Regions from separate parts of the Streptomyces sp. NPDC056527 genome, predicted to be linked through region 2. Evidence: predicted binding sites of a transcription regulator. Region 2 holds the regulator's gene; the other holds the start of a gene.
The links. The regulator HrcA, encoded in region 2, represses chaperone genes, less so after heat shock. The targets are predictions, from matches to a motif close to TTNGCACTCNGNNNNNCNGAGTGCNAA.
Positions count from the first base shown of each region.

Region 1: groL (chaperonin GroEL) is a predicted target of HrcA. The motif match lies at 3,553-3,579, and genes of this name have one in related genera.

Region 1 covers NZ_JBHTTQ010000005.1:132,562-143,728, reverse strand. Annotated here, with positions in the region: gene ACFQ7Q_RS04835 (alpha/beta hydrolase) at 1-467, opposite strand, end outside; gene ACFQ7Q_RS04830 (GNAT family N-acetyltransferase) at 608-1,150, opposite strand; gene ACFQ7Q_RS04825 (SRPBCC family protein) at 1,147-1,614, opposite strand; gene groL (chaperonin GroEL) at 1,760-3,388, opposite strand; gene ACFQ7Q_RS04815 (cold-shock protein) at 3,724-3,927, opposite strand; gene ACFQ7Q_RS04810 (MoaD/ThiS family protein) at 4,383-4,661, opposite strand; gene thrC (threonine synthase) at 4,775-6,088, opposite strand; SAM riboswitch class I at 6,082-6,239, opposite strand; gene ACFQ7Q_RS04800 (glucosyl-3-phosphoglycerate synthase) at 6,361-7,314, shown strand; gene ACFQ7Q_RS04795 (hypothetical protein) at 7,353-8,822, shown strand; gene ACFQ7Q_RS04790 (trehalose-6-phosphate synthase) at 8,922-10,361, shown strand; gene otsB (trehalose-phosphatase) at 10,443-11,167, opposite strand, start outside.
Region 2 covers NZ_JBHTTQ010000026.1:21,537-32,703, reverse strand. Annotated here, with positions in the region: gene ACFQ7Q_RS15815 (AMP-dependent synthetase/ligase) at 1-1,598, shown strand, start outside; gene hemW (radical SAM family heme chaperone HemW) at 1,720-2,952, shown strand; gene ACFQ7Q_RS15805 (DUF3097 domain-containing protein) at 3,147-3,947, opposite strand; gene ACFQ7Q_RS15800 (MBL fold metallo-hydrolase) at 3,958-4,686, opposite strand; gene hrcA (heat-inducible transcriptional repressor HrcA) at 4,837-5,856, shown strand; gene dnaJ (molecular chaperone DnaJ) at 5,857-6,996, shown strand; gene ACFQ7Q_RS15785 (nitronate monooxygenase) at 7,070-8,146, shown strand; gene ACFQ7Q_RS15780 (16S rRNA (uracil(1498)-N(3))-methyltransferase) at 8,143-8,886, shown strand; gene ACFQ7Q_RS15775 (hypothetical protein) at 8,883-9,251, opposite strand; gene ACFQ7Q_RS15770 (AAA family ATPase) at 9,346-10,818, shown strand; gene ACFQ7Q_RS15765 (tetratricopeptide repeat protein) at 10,815-11,167, shown strand, end outside.

The sequences.
Region 1 (11,167 bases), on a different contig from region 2:
GCGGGCCAGGACCGCAGGGTCACCATCCACCGGTCGGCCTCGTCCAGCCCGCACCTCGCCTTCGCGCTCCCGCCCACCCCACGCGGATCGAGCGCCACCAGGTCGTACGTCCCGCCCAGCTCTCTGCGCAGGGCGTCACCCTTCGTCGTCAGCCGCTGCACACCCGAACTGCCCGGCCCACCCGGAATCACGGCCAACGTCCCGCGCCTCTCCTCGGGCCGCTCGCTGCGGATCCGCGACACGGCGAGGTCGAGCTGCGGCCCGCGGGGGTCGCTGTAGTCCACGGGCACGGTGAGCGTGGCGCACTCCTGGGTGGTGGGCCCGCCCTTCTGGGCGCAGTTCGTCCACGTGAGGCCGGGGGAAGCGGCGGACGCGGCGCGGGCGGTGGTGGTCAGGGGGGTCGCGGAGAGGGTGACGGCGACCGTGGCGGCGGAGAGAGCGAGAGCGGCGATCTTGTAAGTGGTCATGCGCCAAGCTTTGTTGACGGCCCTTCAGGATCACATCCGGCAGCCGGGCCGGTACGACGTGGGGCTACCCCCCTGCCGCCCCTCCCGCGCCCCCCACGACACGACCCCGCACGGCCCCGCACCCGCATCGGCGACAGCCGTCAACCGGGCGGCCGCACTCGCCCGTACATCACCATGTCCCGCCGCTCCCCGCCCACTTCCTGCCAGGACCGCAGCACCCCCTCCCGTACGTACCCCGCCCGTTCCGCCGTCCGGATCGAGGCCTCGTTCCAGGGCTCCGCGAGCAACTGGAGGCGCGGGATGCCCAGTTCACCGAAGGCCCACTCGGTCACCGCCGCCAGCGCCGCCCCGGCCGCGCCCTCGCCGCGGCAGGACGGGGCGATCCAGTATCCGAGGGTCGCGCGGCCCTCGGGGAGTTCGCGCAGCCAGAGGCCGATCATGCCCACGGCCCGCGCGTCCCGGCGGCGGACGATGACGAAGGGGTAGCCGATCGCGTTCTCCGCGCGGGCCCATTGGCGGCGGACGAACGCCTCGCCCTCCGTCTCCGAGTACACCGGCGGGACGGTGGTGACCAGGGGGATGTACGGGTCCGTCGACGCCTCCTCCAGGAGCGGCAGGTCGGCCCGCTCCCAGCGGCGCAGTTCGAAGGCCCCGGCCGCCAGCCGGGGAACGATGAGGCTCACATCGTCCGAAGGTACGCGGCCAGGCGGTCGTACTCCTCTTTCACCCCGTCCTCCATCCCGGTGGCCAGCGCCTGGTCCCGGATCTCCGTGGAGGGCCACAGCGACGTGCTGGTGAGGGCCGTGCCGCCGTCCGGGGTGTCGTCGAAGGTGAGGGTCACCAGCACGGGCGGGCCGGGCATCAGCTCGAAGTTCTCGGTGTAGACGAGGCGCTCGTTCCGGACGATCTCCTCGTACGTCCCCGAGAAGACGATCTCCTGTCCGTCCGGCGCCTGCTGGCCCCAGCGCCAGGCTCCGCCGACCTTGAGATCGATGTCGGCGACCGTCGTGGTCAGCGCGGCGATCCCGTACCACTGGCGGACGTGCTCGGGCTTCGTCCACGCCTCCCAGACGCGGGCGGGCGGGGCGTCGAAGGTTCGGGTGATGACCAGCTCGCGGTCGGTGGGTGTCGTCAGCAGCGTGATCATGGAACGCTCCCGCCGTGGGGGATCCGGCCGTGGGGACCGTCAGGGGTCCTCCCACCAGCATCACCCCGAACGCCCGAGGGCGGCACCCCCAGCAGGGAGTGCCGCCCTCGGTCGCGTACTGCGAGGAACTGCCGATCCGGAAGGATCAGAAGTCCATGTCACCGCCCGGCATACCGCCCGGAGCGGCCGCGCCGGCCTTCTCCGGCTTGTCCGCGATGACAGCCTCGGTGGTGAGGAAGAGCGCGGCGATGGAGGCCGCGTTCTGCAGCGCGGAGCGCGTCACCTTCGCCGGGTCGATGATGCCCTCGGCGATGAGGTCCACGTACTCGTTGGTCGCGGCGTTCAGGCCGTGGCCGACGGGCAGGTTGCGGACCTTCTCCGCCACGACGCCACCCTCGAGGCCGGCGTTGACGGCGATCTGCTTCAGCGGGGCCTCGAGGGCCAGCTTCACGATCGCGGCACCGGTGGCCTCGTCGCCCGAGAGGTCGGCCTCGAGCTTCTCGAAGACGTTGGAGGCCTGGAGCAGGGCCACGCCACCACCGGCGACGATGCCCTCCTCGACGGCCGCCTTCGCGTTGCGAACGGCGTCCTCGATGCGGTGCTTGCGCTCCTTGAGCTCGACCTCGGTCGCGGCACCGGCCTTGATGACCGCAACACCGCCGGCGAGCTTCGCCAGGCGCTCCTGCAGCTTCTCGCGGTCGTAGTCGCTGTCCGAGTTCTCGATCTCGGCACGGATCTGGTTGACGCGACCGGCAACCTGGTCGCTCTCGCCGGAGCCGTCGACGATCGTGGTCTCGTCCTTGGTGATGACGACCTTGCGGGCGCGGCCCAGCAGGTCCAGGCCGGCGTTCTCGAGCTTGAGACCGACCTCCTCGGAGATGACCGTGCCGCCCGTGAGGATGGCGATGTCGTTCAGCATGGCCTTGCGGCGGTCGCCGAAGCCCGGGGCCTTGACCGCGACGGACTTGAAGGTGCCGCGGATCTTGTTGACGACCAGGGTCGACAGGGCCTCGCCCTCGACGTCCTCGGCGATGATCAGCAGGGGCTTGCCCGACTGCATGACCTTCTCCAGGAGCGGGAGCAGGTCCTTCACGGAGGAGATCTTGGAGTTGACGATGAGGATGTACGGGTCGTCCAGGGACGCCTCCATACGCTCCATGTCGGTGGCGAAGTACGCCGAGATGTAGCCCTTGTCGAAGCGCATACCCTCGGTGAGCTCCAGCTCCAGACCGAAGGTCTGGGACTCCTCGACGGTGATGACGCCTTCCTTGCCGACCTTGTCCATCGCCTCGGCGATGAGCTCGCCGATCTGGGTGTCGGCGGCGGAGATGGAGGCCGTGGAAGCGATCTGCTCCTTGGTCTCGACATCCTTCGCCTGCTCGAGCAGGGCGCCGGAGACGGCCTCGACGGCCTTCTCGATGCCGCGCTTGAGGGCCATCGGGTTGGCGCCGGCCGCCACGTTGCGCAGGCCCTCGCGGACGAGCGCCTGGGCGAGGACGGTCGCGGTGGTCGTACCGTCACCGGCGACGTCGTCCGTCTTCTTGGCGACTTCCTTGACCAGCTCGGCGCCGATCTTCTCGTACGGGTCCTCGAGCTCGATCTCCTTGGCGATGGACACACCATCGTTGGTGATCGTGGGGGCGCCCCACTTCTTCTCGAGGACGACGTTCCGGCCCTTGGGGCCAAGGGTGACCTTGACGGCGTCGGCGAGCTGGTTCATCCCGCGCTCGAGACCGCGCCGTGCCTCCTCGTCGAACGCGATGATCTTGGCCATGTGAAGTGGTCCTCCCGGACATGGGGTGGATAACGCTCCAGGACCGCGCCGACGCCCGCGACGGACGGCCTGCGAGCCCTGTGGTTCCTTGCCCCACCTGGCCGCGGACCTCGTCTGCCCGATCCTCGTAAGCACTCTCACCTTCAGAGTGCTAACGCCAATGATTAGCACTCGGCCCATGCGAGTGCAAGCGACTCCCACAGATCGAGAGACGTCCGGGGCGCACGCCCCCTCCCCTCCCGCACACGCGCGAGGGGTCCGCATCCTGGTCAGGATGCGGACCCCTCGACGTAGAGAACGCGTGAGTGCGTACGTGGTGGCCGATCGCGCCGTGCTCAGACGGCGAGCTTGACCATGTCCGCCTGCGGACCCTTCTGGCCCTGCGAGATCTCGAACTCGACCCGCTGACCCTCTTCAAGGGTGCGGTAACCGTCCATCTGGATCGCGCTGTAGTGGACGAATACATCCGCACCACCGTCGACCGCGATGAAGCCGTAGCCCTTCTCCGCGTTGAACCACTTGACGGTGCCCTGAGCCATGCCTAACTCCCCTATTACTGGCCCTTGCGCGGGACCGCACTTCGCGGACCCGGGTCAGACCCTGCGCCGGAACGCGTCGACCGCGGCTGAATGTATCTGTCCAACTGCCCTCTGCAACAGGTCAATCGGACGAGAAATCTGGGCACGACGGAAAGGAGAATTAAGGCGAATTCACTGAATTCCGGGGCAAGTCGGGCCCGTCAAAGTGCGCAGAAGGTACACAACACTCGAACACTTTGGCTGCTTCTTGTCGGGCGCGGACGCATTCTCATATGCGTCTGGCACAAGCAGCGAAGGGAAGTCAGGGGGACTTCCCCAACTCTACCCCGCTCAACCATGCAGAATTGCCCCCTCCGCTTCTCCGGCGGAAGGGGCAATTCAGGTGACCGTGGGTAACTCCGGGGGCCCGTGGGGCGCGCTCCGGCGCGTCCGCGCCGGCTCGGCGCCGAGCGGGCTCAGCAGCCGCCGGCGACGGCCGGGATGATCGAGACGCCGGCGCCGTCCGGCGTCGCCGTCTCCAGGCCCTGCTCGAAACGGACGTCGTCGTCGTTGACGTACACGTTCACGAAGCGGCGCAGCTTGCCCTGGTCGTCCAGGACGCGGGCGGCGATGCCGGTGTGGTTCTTCTCGAGGTCGGCGATGACCTCCGAGAGCGTCGTGCCCTCGGCGGCGACCTCGGCCTGGCCGCCGGTGTAGGTGCGGAGGATGGTGGGGATGCGGACCTTGACGCTCATGGTGGTTCACCTTCGGGGCTTCGGGGCGGGGCTGAGGCCCCGGGACGGAGTCTGGGAGAGGGTGGGGGCCGCCGGGGCACCGGGCGGCCCCGGCACCCCGTCGGTCGCGGGCGTCAGCCCGCCAGGCCGGCTTCGCGGAACGCGTCCAGGCTCGGGCGGATCGTGGCGGTCGCCTGCGAGGTATCGGCCACCGCGTCCAGGGTCTTGAGGCCGTCACCGGTGTTGAGCACGACCGTGGTGAGCGTGGGGTCGAGAAGACCGGCCTCGATCAGCTTCTTCGTCACGCCGACGGTCACGCCGCCCGCCGTCTCGGCGAAGATGCCCTCGGTCTGCGCGAGCAGCTTGATCGCGTCGACGACCTGCTCGTCGTTCACGTCCTCCACCGCACCGCCGGTGCGGCGCGCGATGTCCAGGACGTACGGGCCGTCGGCCGGGTTGCCGATGGCGAGCGACTTGGCGATGGTGTTCGGCTTCTGGGGCCTCACGACGTCGTGGCCGGCCTTGAAGGCCGTCGACACCGGGGAGCAGCCCTCGGCCTGGGCGCCGAAGATCTTGTACGGCTTGTCCTCGACGAGACCGAGCTTGATGAGCTCCTGCAGACCCTTGTCGATCTTGGTGAGCTGCGAGCCGGAGGCGATCGGGATGACGAGCTGGTCGGGCAGCTGCCAGCCGAGCTGCTCGCAGATCTCGTACGCGAGCGTCTTCGAGCCCTCGCCGTAGTACGGGCGCAGGTTGACGTTGACGAAGCCCCAGCCCTCGCCCAGCGGGTCGCCGATGAGCTCGGAGCAGAAGCGGTTGACGTCGTCGTAGTTGCCCTCGATGCCGACGAGTTCACCGCCGTAGACGGCGGCCATGACGACCTTGCCCTGCTCCAGGTCGTGCGGGATGAACACGCAGGAGCGGAAGCCGGCGCGGGCGGCCGCGGCGCCGACGGCGCCGGCCAGGTTGCCGGTGGAGGAGCAGGACAGGGTGGTGAAGCCGAAGGCGCGGGCGGCTTCGAGGGCCTGGGCGACGACGCGGTCCTTGAAGGAGTGCGTCGGGTTGCCGGAGTCGTCCTTGACGTAGAGCTTGCCCGGCTCGACGCCCAGCTCGCGGGCGAGGTTGTCGGCCTGGACGAGCTTGGTCCAGCCCGGGTTCAGGTTCGGCTTCTCGGCGACGTCGGCGGGGACGGGCAGCAGCGGGGCGTAGCGCCAGATGTTGGCGGGGCCGGCCTCGATCTGCTTGCGCAGGGCCTCCGGGTCGCCGAGGGGCAGGTCGTACGCGACTTCGAGCGGGCCGAAACAGAGCTCGCAGGCGAAAATGGGGCCGAGGGGGAACTTCTCACCGCATTCACGACAGGAGAGTCCGGAAGCCGGACCGAGGTCAACCGTCGAAGTGGTGGTGGAAACAGTCTGTACAGCCATGGAGGCGAGGCCCTTTCTCCTCATCTTTCCCATGACGAACGTCGCCATGAGACGGATTTGGCACCTTCCCTAGCCGGGAGCCTCGCGGTCGCAGTGCTGACGACTGCGGACGAGACCGACTGGAGGGTTGCCGGGGCTTCAACGGGCCGTTTCCCTCTGCCCCTCTGGATGAGCGGTATTCGGTTGTAGAACGCAGGTGGCACCCCGACATGCATCGGGCATCTGCGTTGTTCAAGACTGTAACCGAAGGCCTGGACGCTTGAGATGGTCGTCCGAACCGCGAGATGGAGATCACGTTGCTGGATGAAGTGGAGCGCTGGCTGGCCCGGCGGTCCTGGTCCGTGGCAGACCGTCCGAGGGAGCAGCTGCTGACCGCCAAGCGGGGGACGACGGTCAGCGTCGTGCTGCCCGCGCTCGACGAGGAGGCGACGGTCGGCGACATCGTCTCCGTGATCCGCCGGGAGCTGATGTCCGAGGCGATGCCGCTCGTCGACGAGCTCGTGGTGATCGACTCCGGCTCCACGGACCGGACGGCGGAGGTCGCGGCGGCGGCCGGGGCGCGGGTGATGGCGCGTGACGAGATCCTGCCGCGGATACCGGCCGTGCCGGGCAAGGGCGAGGTGCTGTGGCGGTCACTGATGGTGACCAGCGGTGACATCGTCTGCTTCGTCGACGCGGATCTGCGGGACTTCTCGGCGGACTTCGTCACCGGCATCATCGGCCCGCTCCTCACCGAGCCCGACGTCGACTTCGTGAAGGCGATGTACGACCGTCCGCTGGCCGACGCACCAGGTCAGGGCGGGCGAGTGACGGAGCTGGTGGCCCGGCCGCTGCTCAATCTGCACTGGCCGCAGCTGGCCGGTTTCGTGCAGCCGCTCGGCGGCGAGTACGCGGCGCGGCGCTCACTGCTGGAGCGGCTGCCCTTCCCGGTCGGTTACGGAGTGGAGCTGGGCCTGCTCGTCGACGCGCTGCACACGGTCGGCCTCGACGCCCTCGCCCAGGTCGACGTCGGGGTCCGCAAGCACCGCCACCAGGACGGGCGGGCGCTCGGCCGGATGGCGGCGGCGATCTACCGGACCGCGCAGCTGCGGCTGTCCCGCGGGCATCTGGTGCGGCCGCTGCTGACGCAGTTCGAGCGGGACGAGACGGGTGAGGGGAAGGGCTTTACGCCGCGGACGTACGCCGTGGACACGGAGGAGCGGCCGCCGATGATCGACATCACGGAGTACGCCCGCCGCCGCGTGGCGTAACACCGAATGATGATGCTTTTTAACTAAATTTCCGTTTCATGCGGTTCAACAATCGGATGAACACACTGCCGGTGGCGCTCGGTCTCGCCGTCGGCGCGCTCGGCTCGCTGTCCCTCGCCGCGGCCGGACCGGCCGCGGCGGACGTGGTGGAGCCTTTCGGCAAGCGGTACGACGCCTCCCTGTACGGCGACTTCACGACCGTGGGCAACACGGTCATGGGCTGCCCCACCGCCCCCGCCGACCTGGCCGCGCGCTGCGCCACCGCCGCGACCGGCCACGGCGGCGACAACGACGACACCTTCGCCATGCGGCGGGTCGACACCGCCTCCATGGCCGCCGGCTACGGCTCCAGCACCGGCCGGGTGGAGATTCCCGCGGGCGCCGAGGTCGCCTACGCCCGACTCTTCTGGGGCGGCAACGACGGCACGTACAAGGGGCCGGGCGGAGCGCAGCTCAAGCGCTGCAACGGCTCCGGCACCGATGTGGCGCCCTCGCCCGGCGATCAGGCGACGATCGCGCCGCGCATCCGGGTCGGCTCGGGGGCGGAGACGGAGGTCTCCATCGACTCCATGGTCACGGACCCTGAGGAGACCGCGGGCCCGCACTACTACACCGGCGAGTCGGACGTCACCGCCGCGTTCGCTGGGGTGCGCGGGGGCGCCACACAGGTCGCGGTCGGCAACGTCTGGGCTCCGAGCGGCAAGGGCTGTGTGGCGGGCTGGTCCCTCACGGTCGTCTACTCGTACCCCGGCCCCGAGCCGACACATGCGCCGGACCGCCGCCATGTGTCCGTCTTCGGCGGCCATGTGCTCCAGCACCCCACCTCCCCCGCGACGACCGTCACGGTCGACGGCTTCCACCGGACGGCGGGCCGCGCACGGGCGAGCGTGACGGCGTACGAGGGCGACTGGAACATGCCGGGGGACATGTTCCTCGTGAACGGCAGGAACGTCACCGAGGCCCGCACCGGCAACATCAACAACTTCTTCGTCGGCGGTGCCGCCGGCGCCGTCTCCCCCGACTCGGTCGGCAACCTGGGCATCGACGTGAAGGCCTTCGACGTCCCGGAAGGTGCGATCCCGGAGGGCGCGAGGTCGGCGGACCTGACGTTCAGGACGGCGGGCGACGCGTATGTGGCCTCCGCCTTGGCCTTCTCCGTACCGGTGCGGGACCCGGAGAGCACGAAACCGAGCCCCACCCCCACTCCCACCCCGACCCCGACGCAGACACGGGCCGCGACGGTCGCGGTGGCTCCCTCGTGGTCGCCGTCCCCCACCCCTGCGTCCCCGTCCCCCTCACCGACGGAGCCCGCGACCTCGCCCACGCCGATCCCCGACCCCGACCCCACCACCCACCAGGCGCGCCCCGCCGCGCACGGGCCCGGTGGCTCGATGGCCGAGACGGGCGGCAACGGTGAGCGGCTGTGGCTGCTCGGCGGTCTCGCCCTCGCGCTGGCGGCGACGGGCGTGGTGGCGAAGGCGGCGATGCGCAGCCGACGCCAACCCTGACGGGTGCACCGTGCGCGCCCTGACGCGCCCTCGCGGCGTGGATTCGCCACACTTGTATACGTACGTTTGAGCGTTTACATGACGGGCTAGGTTCGGCACATGGCTTCTGTGCTTGTGGCGTCCAATCGGGGTCCGGTCTCGTACGCCCTCGCCGCCGACGGCACGCTCAGTGCCCGGCGCGGCGGGGGCGGTCTCGTTTCCGGGCTGAGTGCCGTGTCCTCCGAGGACAGTGTGTGGGTGTGCGCGGCACTGTCGGACGGGGACCGGGAGGCGGTCGCCAGGGGCGTCTCCGAGCCGGGCGTACGGATGCTGGCCATCGAGCCGGCGGTCTACCACGACGCGTACAACGGCATCGCGAACTCGGTGCTGTGGTTCCTGCACCACCACCTGTGGGACATCCCGGGCGAGCCTGTCTTCGACGCCGAGTTCCGCCGCAGGTGGGAGTCGTACCGGGCCTACAACCGGGCGTTCGCGGAGGAGCTGGCGGCCCAGGCCGCCGAGGGCGCGGCGGTCCTGGTGCAGGACTACCACCTGGCGCTGGTGCCGGGGCAGCTGCGGGAACTGCGGCCGGATCTGCGGATCGGTCACTTCACGCACACGCCGTGGGCATCGCCGGAGTACGCGCGGATGCTTCCGGAGGACATCCGCGAGGAGCTGCTCTGGGGGATGCTCGGCGCGGACGAGCTGGGCTTCCACACCTGGGAGTGGGCGTCGTCGTTCATCACCGGCGCGCACGTCGACGGCGCGGGCGGGGTGGCCGAGGGGGCTCTGCGCACCGAAGATCCCTGGCGCGGGGTGCACCACCACAGAGCGGGCGGAGCGGCTCGGCGCACCCGGGTCCACACCTACCCCCTGGGTGTGGACGCCGACGAGCTGCGCGCCCTCGCCCACCGCCCGGAGGTCGACGATCGCCTCGCCGCGCTGCGGGCCGAGGTCGGTGACCGCAGGACGATCGTGCGGGTGGACCGCACGGAGCTGTCGAAGAACGTGGTCCGCGGCCTGCTGGCCTACCGGGAGCTGCTGCGCGAGCGGCCCGAGTGGCACGACCGGGTCGTCCACCTGGCCTCGGCGTACCCGTCCCGGCAGGACCTGGCGGTCTACCGCGCGTACACGGCGGCCGTGGCGGAGCTGGCGGAGGAGATCAACGCGGAGTTCGGCACGGACGACTGGCAGCCGGTGCTGCTGTCGGTGAAGGACGACTTCCCGCGCTCCCTCGCGGCGTACCGGATGGCGGACGTGGCGCTGATCAACCCGATCCGCGACGGCATGAACCTGGTGGCGAAGGAGATCCCGGTGGTGTCGGAGACGGGCTGCGCCCTGGTCCTCTCGACGGGCGCGGGGGCCTACGACGAACTGCGCGAGGACGCGCTGACGGTCAGCCCGTACGACGTCTCCGAGACGGCCCGGGCACTGCACCGCGCCCTGACGATGCCCCCGAGCGAACGCGCCGACCGCACCAAGCGCCTGGCCGCGGCGGCAACGGCGCTGCCGCCGCAGCAGTGGTTCCTGAAGCAACTGGAGGCGCTGCGCCAGACCTGACGCCCAGGCCCGGCCGTCAGGCCCGGCCGTCAGGCCCGGCCGTCAGGCCCGGCCGTCAGGCCCGGCCGTCAGGCCCGGCCGTCAGGCCCCGACTGCCGGGACCGCTCGTGAGGCCCGGCCGCCGGAATCCGGTCGGATGCTCTCCGCCAGGGCCGCGAGGAACGCCACCACCGCTCCCGGTCCCGGGACCGACAGGTCGGCTCGGTCGGTGAGTTCCGGGACTTCGGCGGAGCCGCTGCAGACCAGGAGGCCCGGGGTGCCGTTCGAGCGGAGTTTCTCCACGGCGGCGAAGGCCGGGAGATCGCCCAGGTCGTCGCCCGCGTAGAGGACGGATCCGGCGCCCACCTCTCGTACGTACTCGGCCAGGGCCACGCCCTTGTCCATGCCCGGCGGGCGCAGTTCGAGGACCATGCGGCCGGGTTCCAGGACCAGGCCGTGTCGGGAGGCGAGGTCGGCGAGAGGGGCCTTGAGGGCTTCGAAGGCGGCCTGGGGGTCGGTGGAGCGGCGCGTGTGGACGGCGACCGCGCGGCCCTTCTCCTCGATCCAGGTGCCCGGCCAGGCGCCCTCGCTGTCGAGGAAGCCGGGGAGTTCGGCGCGGACGGAGGCGACGCCCGGATGGACGGCGGAGGCCTGGACGGTGCCGCTGATCGCGTCCCAGCGTTCGGCCCCGTAGTGGCCGAGGACGACGAGGTGTTCCAGGCCGGGGACGCCGGCGAAGCCGCCGTAGCGGACCGCGACCCCGGCGGGGCGCCCGGTCACCACCGCGACGGAGGCGACCTCGGGGGCGAGTGCGGCGAGTGCGGCGA
Region 2 (11,167 bases):
GCGTGATGTGCGCGGGTGCCGCCGTCACCACCGTCTACCCGCAGACCAACGCCGAGGAGTCGGCGTTCATCCTCTCCGACTCCGATTCCGTGGTGCTGATCGCGGAGGACGCGGCCCAGGTCGCCAAGGCCGTCGAGCGCCGCGCCGACCTGCCGAACCTCCACCACGTCGTGGTCATCGACGCCACCGGCGTCGAGACCGACGACTGGGTCCTGAGCCTCGCCGACCTGGAGAAGCGCGGCAAGGCGTACCTGGATAAGAACACCGAGGCCGTCAAGGAGCGGGTGGCCGCGATCACCGCGGACCAGCTCGCCACCCTCATCTACACCTCGGGCACCACCGGCCGCCCCAAGGGCGTCCGCCTCCCGCACGACAACTGGTCGTACATGGCCAAGGCCATCGCGGCGACCGGACTGGTCACCAAGGACGACGTCCAGTACCTCTGGCTGCCGCTCGCGCACGTCTTCGGCAAGGTGCTGACCTCCGGCCAGATCGAGGTCGGGCACGTCACGGCCGTCGACGGCCGCGTCGACAAGATCATCGAGAACCTGCCGGTCGTCCAGCCGACCTACATGGCCGCCGTGCCGCGCATCTTCGAGAAGGTCTACAACGGAGTCGCCGCCAAGGCCCGTGCCGGTGGCGGCGCCAAGTACAAGATCTTCCAGTGGGCGGCCGGCGTGGCCCGCGAGTACGCCAAGGTCAGCCAGGACAACTTCCGCCGCACCGGCACCGCCGCCACCCCCTTCGGGCTCACGGCCAAGCACAAGGTCGCGGACGCGCTCGTCTACTCCAAGCTCCGTGACGCCTTCGGCGGCCGGCTCCGCGCCGCGGTCTCCGGCTCCGCCGCCCTCTCGCCCGAGATCGGCTACTTCTTCGCCGGCGCCGGCATCCACATCCTGGAGGGCTACGGCCTGACGGAGACCAGCGCGGCCTCCTTCGTCAACCCGGGCGAGGCCTACCGCACGGGCACCGTCGGCAAGCCGCTCCCCGGCTGCGAGGTCCGCATCGCCGACGACGGCGAGATCCTGCTCCGCGGCCCCGGCGTGATGGAGGGCTACCACGGCCTGCCCGAGAAGACGGCGGAGGTCCTGGAGTCCGACGGCTGGTTCCACACCGGCGACATCGGCGAGCTGTCGGCCGACGGCTACCTCCGGATCACGGACCGCAAGAAGGACCTGATCAAGACGTCCGGCGGCAAGTACATCGCCCCGGCCGAGGTCGAGGGTCAGTTCAAGGCCGTCTGCCCGTTCGTCTCCAACATCCTGGTCCACGGCGCCGACCGGAACTACTGCACGGCGCTGATCGCCCTCGACGAGCCCACCATCATCGGCTGGGCCGCCGAGAACGACCTCGGCGGCAAGTCGTACGCCGAGATCGTCGCCGCCCCGCAGACCGAGAAGCTGATCCAGGGCTACGTCGACCGCCTCAACGAGGGGCTCCAGCGCTGGCAGACGATCAAGAAGTTCCGTCTGCTGCCGCGCGACCTCGACATCGAGCACGGCGAGCTGACGCCGTCGCTGAAGCTGAAGCGGCCGGTGGTGGAGCGCACGTACAAGGAGCTCATCGAGGAGATGTACGCGGGCTCGCGGGAGGCCTGACGCGGCCCTGACGGGCTCTGACGACGCCTGATCGGGGTGTGGGGGTCGGCCGGCGGGATCGGCCGACCCCTTCGTCCACAGGCGCGGAGGGTTACCTCGGGCAGTACGGGACAATGGGCTCATGCCTTCCGTACTGCCCGATGGTGAGCCCATGCCCGAGGACGGGGCGCTGCCCGCCCACGCCCTGGAAGGGGCCGGGGACCGGCCGCTCGGGTTCTATCTGCACGTGCCGTACTGCGCCACGCGGTGCGGCTACTGCGACTTCAACACGTACACCGCGAGCGAGCTGCGCGGTGCCGGTGGCGTGCTCGCCTCCCGGGACAACTACGCCGGGCAGGTCGTGGAGGAGATACGCCTCGCCCGCAAGGTGCTCGGCGACGACCCGCGGCCGGTGCGGACCGTCTTCGTGGGCGGGGGCACGCCGACGCTGCTCGCCGCCGGGGATCTCGTACGGATGCTGGGGGCGATCCGGGACGAGTTCGGGCTCGCGGACGACGCCGAGGTGACGACCGAGGCGAACCCGGAGTCGGTGGATCCGGCGTATCTGGCCGAGCTGCGGGCCGGGGGCTTCAACCGGATCTCGTTCGGGATGCAGAGCGCCCGGCAGCACGTCCTGAAGGTCCTGGACCGTACGCACACGCCCGGGCGGCCCGAGGCATGCGTCGCCGAGGCACGGGCCGCGGGCTTCGAGCACGTCAACCTCGATCTGATCTACGGCACGCCCGGAGAGTCCGACGACGACTGGCGTGCGTCGCTGGAGGCGGCGATCGGCGCCGGGCCCGACCACGTCAGCGCGTACGCGCTGATCGTGGAGGAGGGGACGCAGCTGGCGCGACGGATCCGGCGCGGCGAGGTGCCGATGACGGACGACGACGTGCACGCCGACCGGTACCTGATCGCGGACTCCGTCTTCGCGGAGGCCGGATTCGAGTGGTACGAGGTGTCGAACTGGGCGACCTCGGAGGCCGGGCGCTGTCTGCACAACGAGCTGTACTGGCGCGGCGCCGACTGGTGGGGCGCGGGGCCGGGGGCGCACTCGCACGTCGGGGGCGTGCGGTGGTGGAACGTGAAGCACCCGGGCGCGTACGCGGCGGCGCTGACCTCCGGGAGGTCTCCTGGTGCGGGGCGCGAGGTCCTCTCCGCGGAGGACCGGCGCGTGGAGCGCGTGCTGCTCGAACTCCGTCTCCGGGAGGGTGTGGAGCTGGAGCTCCTGCGCCCGGCCGGGCTGGCCGCGGCGCGCAAGGCACTGGCGGACGGGCTGCTGGCGGCGGAGCCGTACGCGGCCGGCCGGGCGGTCCTGACGCTGCGGGGGCGGTTGCTGGCCGACGCGGTGGTCCGGGACCTGGTGGACTAGGCGTCCGCGCCCGCGGGGGCGGGCGCGGTCGTTCTGGGCGCCGCCCCCGACGAGGGGCCTGTGAGGGCGCCGCCCCCGTCGGGGTCGTGCCCACCCCCCGGACTTCCGGGGGTACCCCCACCGCCCCAGCGGAACAGTTGCCCACGACGGGTACGGGTGGGTGGGGGCGTACGGGGGGCTCTCCGGGTCTCGTTCTACGGCGCCGTCACGAAGTCGATCAGTTCTTCCACGCGGCCCAGCAGCGACGGTTCCAGGTCCTTGTACGAGCGGACCTTCGACAAGATGTGCTGCCAGGCCGCGCCCGTGTTGTCCGGCCAGCCCAGGGCTCGGCAGACGCCCGTCTTCCAGTCCTGGCCCCGCGGGATCACCGGCCACGCCGGGATGCCCACCGACGACGGCTTCACCGCCTCCCAGACGTCGATGTACGGGTGGCCGACGATCAGGACGTCCGGGGACGACACCTGGGCCGCGATGCGGGACTCCTTCGAGCCCGGAACCAGGTGGTCGACCAGGATGCCCAGGCGCGCGTCCGCCGCCGGGGCGAAGTCCGCGACGATGGCCGGGAGGTCGTCGATGCCCTCCAGGTACTCCACCACCACGCCCTCGATGCGCAGGTCGTCGCCCCAGACTCGTTCCACCAGCTCGGCGTCGTGGCGGCCCTCCACATAGATCCGGCCCGCCCGTGCCACCCGGGCCCGTGCGCCCGGGACCGCGATCGAGCCAGAGGCCGTGCGGTTCGGGCGGGTCGGAGCGGCTGACGGGCGGGTCAGGGTCACCACCTTGCCCTCCAGCAGGAAGGCCCTCGGTTCCAGCGGGAACACCCGGTGCTTGCCGAAGCGGTCCTCCAGGGTCACCGTGCCCGCCTCGCAGCGGATCACCGCCCCGCAGAAGCCCGTCGAGACCTCCTCGACGACGAGGTCCACCTCCGCCGGCACCTCGGGCACGGGCGCGGATCGCTTCCAAGGGGGCGTCAGGTCCGGGTTGTAGCTGCGCATTCGGGCGACGTTATGCGACGGAGAAGCGTCGTGCCAGCTCATCCCGCTGGCGCCGTACGAACGCCGCGTCCACCACCGCCCCGTGCCCCGGCACGTACACCGCGTCCTCCCCGCCCAGCGCCAGCAGCCGGTCCAGCGCCGCCGGCCAGCGCGAGCCGATCGCGTCCCGGCCCGCCTGCGGCTCGCCCGACTCCTCCACCAGGTCACCGCAGAAGACGATCTCCGCCCCGTCGGCGTCGGGGACCAGGAGCGCCAGGTCGTGGCCCGAATGCCCCGGCCCGACATTGGCCAGCAGCACCTGCCGGCCGCCCAGATCCAGGGTCCACTCGCCCGACACCGTGTGGCGGGGGAGGACGAGGACGTCCACGGCCTCCGTCGCCGCCGACTCCTCGACCCCGTGACGCACCGCGGACACCCGCAGCGCCTCCCGCTCCCTCCGCAGCAGCTCGTCCAGGCCCACGGCCCCGTACACCTCCGCCGCCGCGAAGACCGCCGTGCCCAGAACATGGTCGAAATGGGGGTGGCTCAGTGCGATGTGCGTCACTCTCCGGCCGCCCGAAAGTGCCTCCGCCTGTGCCCGCAACTCCGCGCCCTCGGCGAGCGTGGAGCCCGTGTCGTACAGCAGGACGCCCTTCTCCCCGAGCACCAGGCCCACCGTGGCGTCCCAGCCGGGCAGCCGCCGCCTGCCGACCCCGTTCCCGAGCCGCTCCCAGCCGTACTCTTCCCAATCGACATCCATACGGCGACGCTATCTGCTACGACCCGGCGACCCGGCCTCCTTGCCAGGAGCGATGCCCGCCGCCGTACACTGGCCGGGGGATTCCTGGCACTCGAACAGGGCGAGTGCCAAAAGCGGAGCAAACCGATTCGACAGCTGGAGGTGTGCGCGATGCTCAGCGAACGCAGACTCGAGGTGCTGCGCGCCATCGTCCAGGACTATGTCGGGACGGAGGAGCCTGTCGGCTCCAAGGCGCTCACGGAGCGCCACAAGCTCGGCGTCTCGCCCGCCACCGTGCGCAACGACATGGCCGTCCTGGAGGACGAGGGCTACATCGCCCAGCCCCACACCAGTGCCGGACGCATCCCGACCGACAAGGGCTACCGCCTCTTCGTCGACAGGCTGGCCGGCGTGAAGCCGCTGTCGACGCCCGAGCGGCGCGCCATCCACAACTTCCTCGACGGCGCGGTCGACCTCGACGACGTCGTCGGGCGCACGGTCCGGCTGCTCGCGCAGCTGACCCGTCAGGTCGCCGTCGTGCAGTACCCGTCGCTGACCCGCTCGACGGTCCGGCACGTGGAGCTGCTCTCGCTCGCCCCCGCCCGTCTGATGCTCGTGCTGATCACGGACACCGGCCGGGTCGAGCAGCGGATGATCGACTGCCCCGCGCCGTTCGGCGAGACCTCGCTGGCCGACCTGCGGGCCCGGCTCAACAGCCGGGTCGTCGGCCGCCGGTTCGCGGACGTGCCGCAGCTGGTGCAGGATCTTCCGGAGTCGTTCGAGGAGACGGAGGACCGCGGCACGGTGTCGACGGTGCTCGCGACCCTCCTCGAAACCCTGGTGGAGGAGCACGAGGAGCGGCTGATGATCGGCGGCACCGCCAATCTCACCCGCTTCGGACATGACTTCCCCCTCACGATCAGGCCTGTGCTCGAGGCGCTGGAGGAGCAGGTCGTGCTCCTCAAGCTGCTCGGCGAGGCCAAGGACTCGGGCATGACCGTACGGATCGGGCACGAGAACGCCCACGAGGGGCTCACCTCCACGTCCGTCGTCGCGGTCGGCTACGGTTCGGGCGACGAGGCAGTCGCCAAACTCGGCGTGGTCGGACCGACCCGCATGGACTACCCCGGAACGATGGGAGCGGTACGCGCAGTGGCACGTTACGTCGGACAGATCCTGGCGGAGTCGTAAGTGGCCACGGACTACTACGCCGTACTCGGCGTACGCCGCGACGCGTCCCAGGACGAGATCAAGAAGGCATTCCGGCGGCTCGCACGCGAGCTGCACCCGGATGTCAATCCCGATCCGAAGACGCAGGAGCGCTTCAAGGAGATCAACGCCGCCTACGAGGTGTTGTCGGACCCGCAGAAGAAGCAGGTCTACGACCTCGGTGGCGACCCGCTGTCCGCGTCCGGCGGCGGCGGTGGAGCCGGTGGCTTCGGCCAGGGCGGCTTCGGGAACTTCTCGGACATCATGGACGCGTTCTTCGGTACGGCGTCGCAGCGCGGGCCGCGCTCGCGCACGCGCCGCGGCCAGGACGCCATGATCCGGCTGGAGATCGACCTCAACGAGGCCGCCTTCGGTACGACCAAGGACATCCAGGTCGACACGGCCGTCGTCTGTACGACGTGTTCGGGTGAGGGCGCCGCGCCCGGCACCTCCGCGCAGACCTGTGACATGTGTCGCGGTCGCGGCGAGGTCTCGCAGGTGACCCGGTCCTTCCTGGGCCAGGTCATGACCTCCCGTCCCTGCCCCCAGTGCCAGGGCTTCGGCACCGTCGTCCCGACCCCGTGCCCCGAGTGCGCGGGCGACGGACGGGTCCGCTCGCGCCGGACGCTGACCGTGAAGATTCCGGCCGGTGTCGACAACGGCACGCGCATCCAGCTCGCGGGCGAGGGCGAGGTCGGTCCGGGTGGCGGTCCGGCCGGTGACCTGTACGTCGAGATCCACGAGATCCCGCATGAGGTCTTCCAGCGTCGGGGCGACGACCTGCACTGCACGGTCACCATCCCGATGACGGCGGGCGCGCTCGGTACGAAGGTGCCGCTGCAGACGCTCGACGGCCTCGAGGAGGTCGACATCCGCCCGGGCACGCAGTCCGGCCAGTCGATCCCGCTGCACGGGCGCGGCATCACGCACCTGCGCGGTGGCGGTCGCGGCGACCTGATCGTGCACGTCGAGGTGCTGACGCCGTCGAAGCTCGACCCCGAGCAGGAGCGGCTGCTGCGGGAACTGGCGAAGCTGCGCGGCGAGGAGCGGCCGACGGGCCAGTTCCAGCCGGGGCAGCAGGGGCTGTTCTCGCGGCTGAAGGACGCGTTCAACGGCCGGTAGGACGAGTGTCGTGCCTGGAAGGGCGGCATCCGCGGGGAGCGGGTGCCGCCTTTCCGTATGGCACGATGCCCACATGTCCACCGCACTGAACGATCTCTCCCGGTACCCGATCGTGCAGGCCCCCATGGCGGGTGGCGCCTCCGGTCCTCAGCTCGTCGGGGCCGTGTGCGAGGCCGGCGGGCTCGGGTTCCTCGCCGGGGGGTACAAGACCGCCGGCGGGCTGTACCAGGAGATCAAGCAGGTGCGCGGGCTGACCGGGCAGCCCTTCGGCGTCAACCTCTTCATGCCGCAGAGCGGACAGCCCGCGGATTCCGCGGCCGTCGAGGTGTACCGCCACCAGCTCTCGGGCGAGGCCACCTGGTACGAGACGCAGCTCGGCGACCCGGACAGCGGGCGGGACGACGCGTACGACGCGAAGCTCGCGATCCTCCTGGAGGACCCGGTCCCGGTCGTCTCGTTCACCTTCGGCTGCCCCGGCCGCGACACGTTCGACGCGTTCTCCCGCGCCGGTACGTACACGATCGTCACCGTCACCTCGCCCGAGGAGGCGCAGGCCGCGCAGTGGGCCGGGGCCGACGCGGTCTGCGTGCAGGGCGTCGAGGCCGGCGGGCACCAGGGCACCCACCGCGACGACCCGGACGCCTCCGTCGCGGGCACCGGGCTCCTCACGCTCGTCACGCAGGTCCGGGAGACCGTTCAGCTGCCGCTCATCGCGACCGGCGGGATCATGCGCGGGGCGCAGATAGCCGCAGTCCTCGCCGCCGGGGCCGACGCGGCCCAGCTGGGCACCGCGTTCCTGGTGTGCCCCGAATCGGGCGCGCATGCCCTGCACAAGCAGGCCATGACGAACCCCCTCTTCGTCCGCACCGAGCTCACCCGCGCCTTCTCCGGGCGCCCGGCGCGCGGGCTCGTCAACCGTTTCATGCGTGAGCACGGGCCGTACGCCCCCGCCGCCTATCCCGAGATCCACCACCTCACCGCCCCCCTGCGCAAGGCCGCCGCCACCGCGGGCGACGCCCAGGGCATGGCCCTGTGGGCGGGCCAGGGGCACCGGCTGGCCCGCGAACTCCCGGCGGGGCAACTGGTCGAGGTGCTGGCCGCCGAACTCGACACCGCACTGACCGCGCAGGCCCACAGGAGCGCTTCATGACCGCACCCGTCTTCGTCGTCGAGGCCGTTCCCGGCCTCGGCTCCTTCCTCCTCGACGGCCCCGAGGGCCGTCACGCCGTCTCCGTGAAGCGGATGCGCGCGGGGGAGGAGCTCGTCCTGACGGACGGGCGGGGCGCGTCGGCCGACTGCGTGGTGCTCGCCGCCGAGGGCAAGGACCAGCTGACGGTCCAGGTCTCGGCCACACAGGTCGAGCCGGAGCCCGTGCCCCGTATCACCGTCGTCCAGGCGCTGCCCAAGGGCGACCGGGGCGAACTGGCCGTCGAGATCATGACGGAGACGGGCGTCGACGCGATCGTGCCCTGGGCCGCGTCCCGCTGCATCACCCAGTGGAAGGGCGAGCGCGGGCTGAAGGCCCTCGCCAAGTGGCGGGCGACCGCGCGCGAGGCCGGCAAGCAGTCGCGCCGTACCCGCTTCCCCGAGGTCGCCGACGCGATGACCACCAAGCAGGTGGCGGCGCTCCTCGCCGGTGCCGACTTCGCCGCCGTCCTGCACGAGGACCGGGACCACCCCAGCGGCGCGCTCGCGGACGCCCAACTCCCCGTCGAGGGCGAGATCGTGCTGATCGTCGGACCGGAAGGCGGCGTGTCGCCCGAGGAGTTGGCGGTCTTCGAGTCGGCGGGCGCGAAGCCGTACCGTCTGGGCCGCAGCGTGCTCCGTACCTCCACGGCCGGCACGGCGGCCACCGCGCTCCTCCTCGGGCGTACGGGCCGCTGGAGCTAGGCCGCCCCGCTCTCCTGCGCCACCAGCGCGTCGAACAGCGGCCAGCCGTCCGTCTCATGCATGCCGTGGGCCGTCGGAAGGAGGTCGCGGGCCGTGGCCTCGTCGAGGAACCGGCGTACCACGCCGGGCTCGTTGAGGTTGAGGTAGCCGTCCTTGGTGTCCGCGACCTGGCCCGCGCCCATGTACGCGCCCTGCGTCACACGGTTCGGGCCCTCCTGGAAGACCAGGCGCAGTTGGGCGTGGGGAGCGTCGGCGCGGCGCAGTGTCAGCAGCTCCCGGCAGGGTGGATGCAGATGCCCGACCGACCAGAGCCAGACCGTGTCGTCCACCGTCAGCCTGCGCGGTACGCGTTCTCGTCGTCCCATGGGCCCACGGTATGCCGGGAACCCGGTGGTCCGGCAACCAGGATTTCGGGAACCCGGTGGGCGCGGGCGGCGGGTCGGTTCATAGGCTGACCGCATGTCCGACGAGTCTCCCCTGATCCGTAGTCTGCGCGCAGCGGTCGCCGCCGCGCCCGAAGACGTGCCCCTGCGGCTCCACTTCGCCGAACTGCTCCTCGCCGAGGGCCGCGGGGACGAGGCCGTCACCGAGGCTGCCGTCGCGCTCCAGCACGCGCCGGGTGACGAGGCGGCACGTGCGTTGATGGTCCGCGCGATGGGACTGCCCGCCGTAGCCCCGGCAGCCCCGCAAGCCCCCACAGCGCCGCAAGCCCCCACGGCCCCGACGTCGACCCCCGGAGCCCCCTCGGCCCCCGGAGCCCCCTCGGCCCCCGGAGCCGCCTCGGCCCCCGGAGCCGCCTCGGCCCCCGGAGCCGCCTCGGCCCCTGGAACCGCTCCGGCCCCCGGAACCCCCACGGACCCGGCACCCCCCGGGAACCCGGCAGCCCCCGGGAACCCCGCCCGGCCCTCCGGCTTCGACTGGGACAAGGCCGAGCAGGAGGTCGGGGACCTCGTCGGGCCCCGGTTCGTCGAGAGCGGCAGCGGCGCCGGTGGTGATCTGGAACAGCCGCTGACCGCCGACGGCAGCGGCGACCCCGGGGACGCCTCCGCCTGGGACATCGACGCCCCCGGCTCCGTACGCCTCGCCGACGTCGGCGGGATGCAGGAGGTCAAGGACCGGCTGGAGGCCGCCTTCCTCGCCCCCATGCGCAACCCCGAACTCCGCAAGCTGTACGGCAAGTCCCTGCGCGGCGGCCTGCTGCTCTACGGTCCGCCGGGCTGCGGCAAGACGTTCATCGCCCGCGCCGTCGCCGGTGAGCTGGGCGCGAGCTTCATGTCGATCTCGCTCTCGGACATCCTGGACATGTACATCGGCTCGTCCGAGAAGAACGTCCACGACATCTTCGAGACCGCCCGCGCCCAGGCCCCCTGCGTCGTCTTCCTCGACGAGCTCGACGCTCTCGGAGCCAAGCGCTCCCGTACCCACCACAGCGGACTGCGCAACGTCGTCAATCAGCTCCTCACCGAGCTCGACGGCGTCGACGGGGCCGAGAACGAAGGCGTCTTCGTGCTCGCGGCCACCAACGTCCCCTGGGACGTGGACCTCGCGCTGCGCCGCCCCGGCCGCCTCGACCGCACCCTGCTCGTGCTGCCGCCCGACGCCCCGGCCCGCGAGGCGATCCTCCGCTACCACCTGCGCGAGCGCCCCATCGAATCGGTCGACCTCGGCAAACTCGTCAAGGCCACCGAGGACTTCTCCGGCGCCGACCTCGCCCATGTCTGCGAGACCGCGGCCGAGACGGCGCTCCTCGACTCCGCCCGCACCGGCACCGTACGCATGATCAACATGAAGGACCTGCTGGGCGCGGCGAAGCAGATCAAGCCGTCGAGCGAGTCCTGGTTCGCCTCCGCCCGCAACGTGGCGATGTTCGCCAACGACGGCGGCATGTACGACGACCTGGTCGCCTACCTGAAGAAGAAGCGGAAGCTGTGAGCCCTCATCCTCAGGTTCAACGGGCCAGCCTGCTCTACGAGATGGCGCGGGACGATGAGGCCTACGAGCTGATCGGCCGCCGCCTCGCCGAGGCCCCCGACGATCACCACGCGTGGTCCGTGCTGGGCCAGTGTCTGATCGGCCTGGGGCGGCCCTCGGAGGCCCTCGCCGCCGCCGTCGAGTCGCTGCGGCTCGAACCCCTGTACCTCGAGGCCCACTTCGTACGCGGTGTGGCGCTGCGCCATCTCGGGCGGCTGAAGGAGGCCGAGGCGGCCCAGCGTGAGGCGATCCGGATCGACCCGTACGCCTGGGGCCCGCGTCGGCACCTCGCCGAACTGCTCCTCGAACT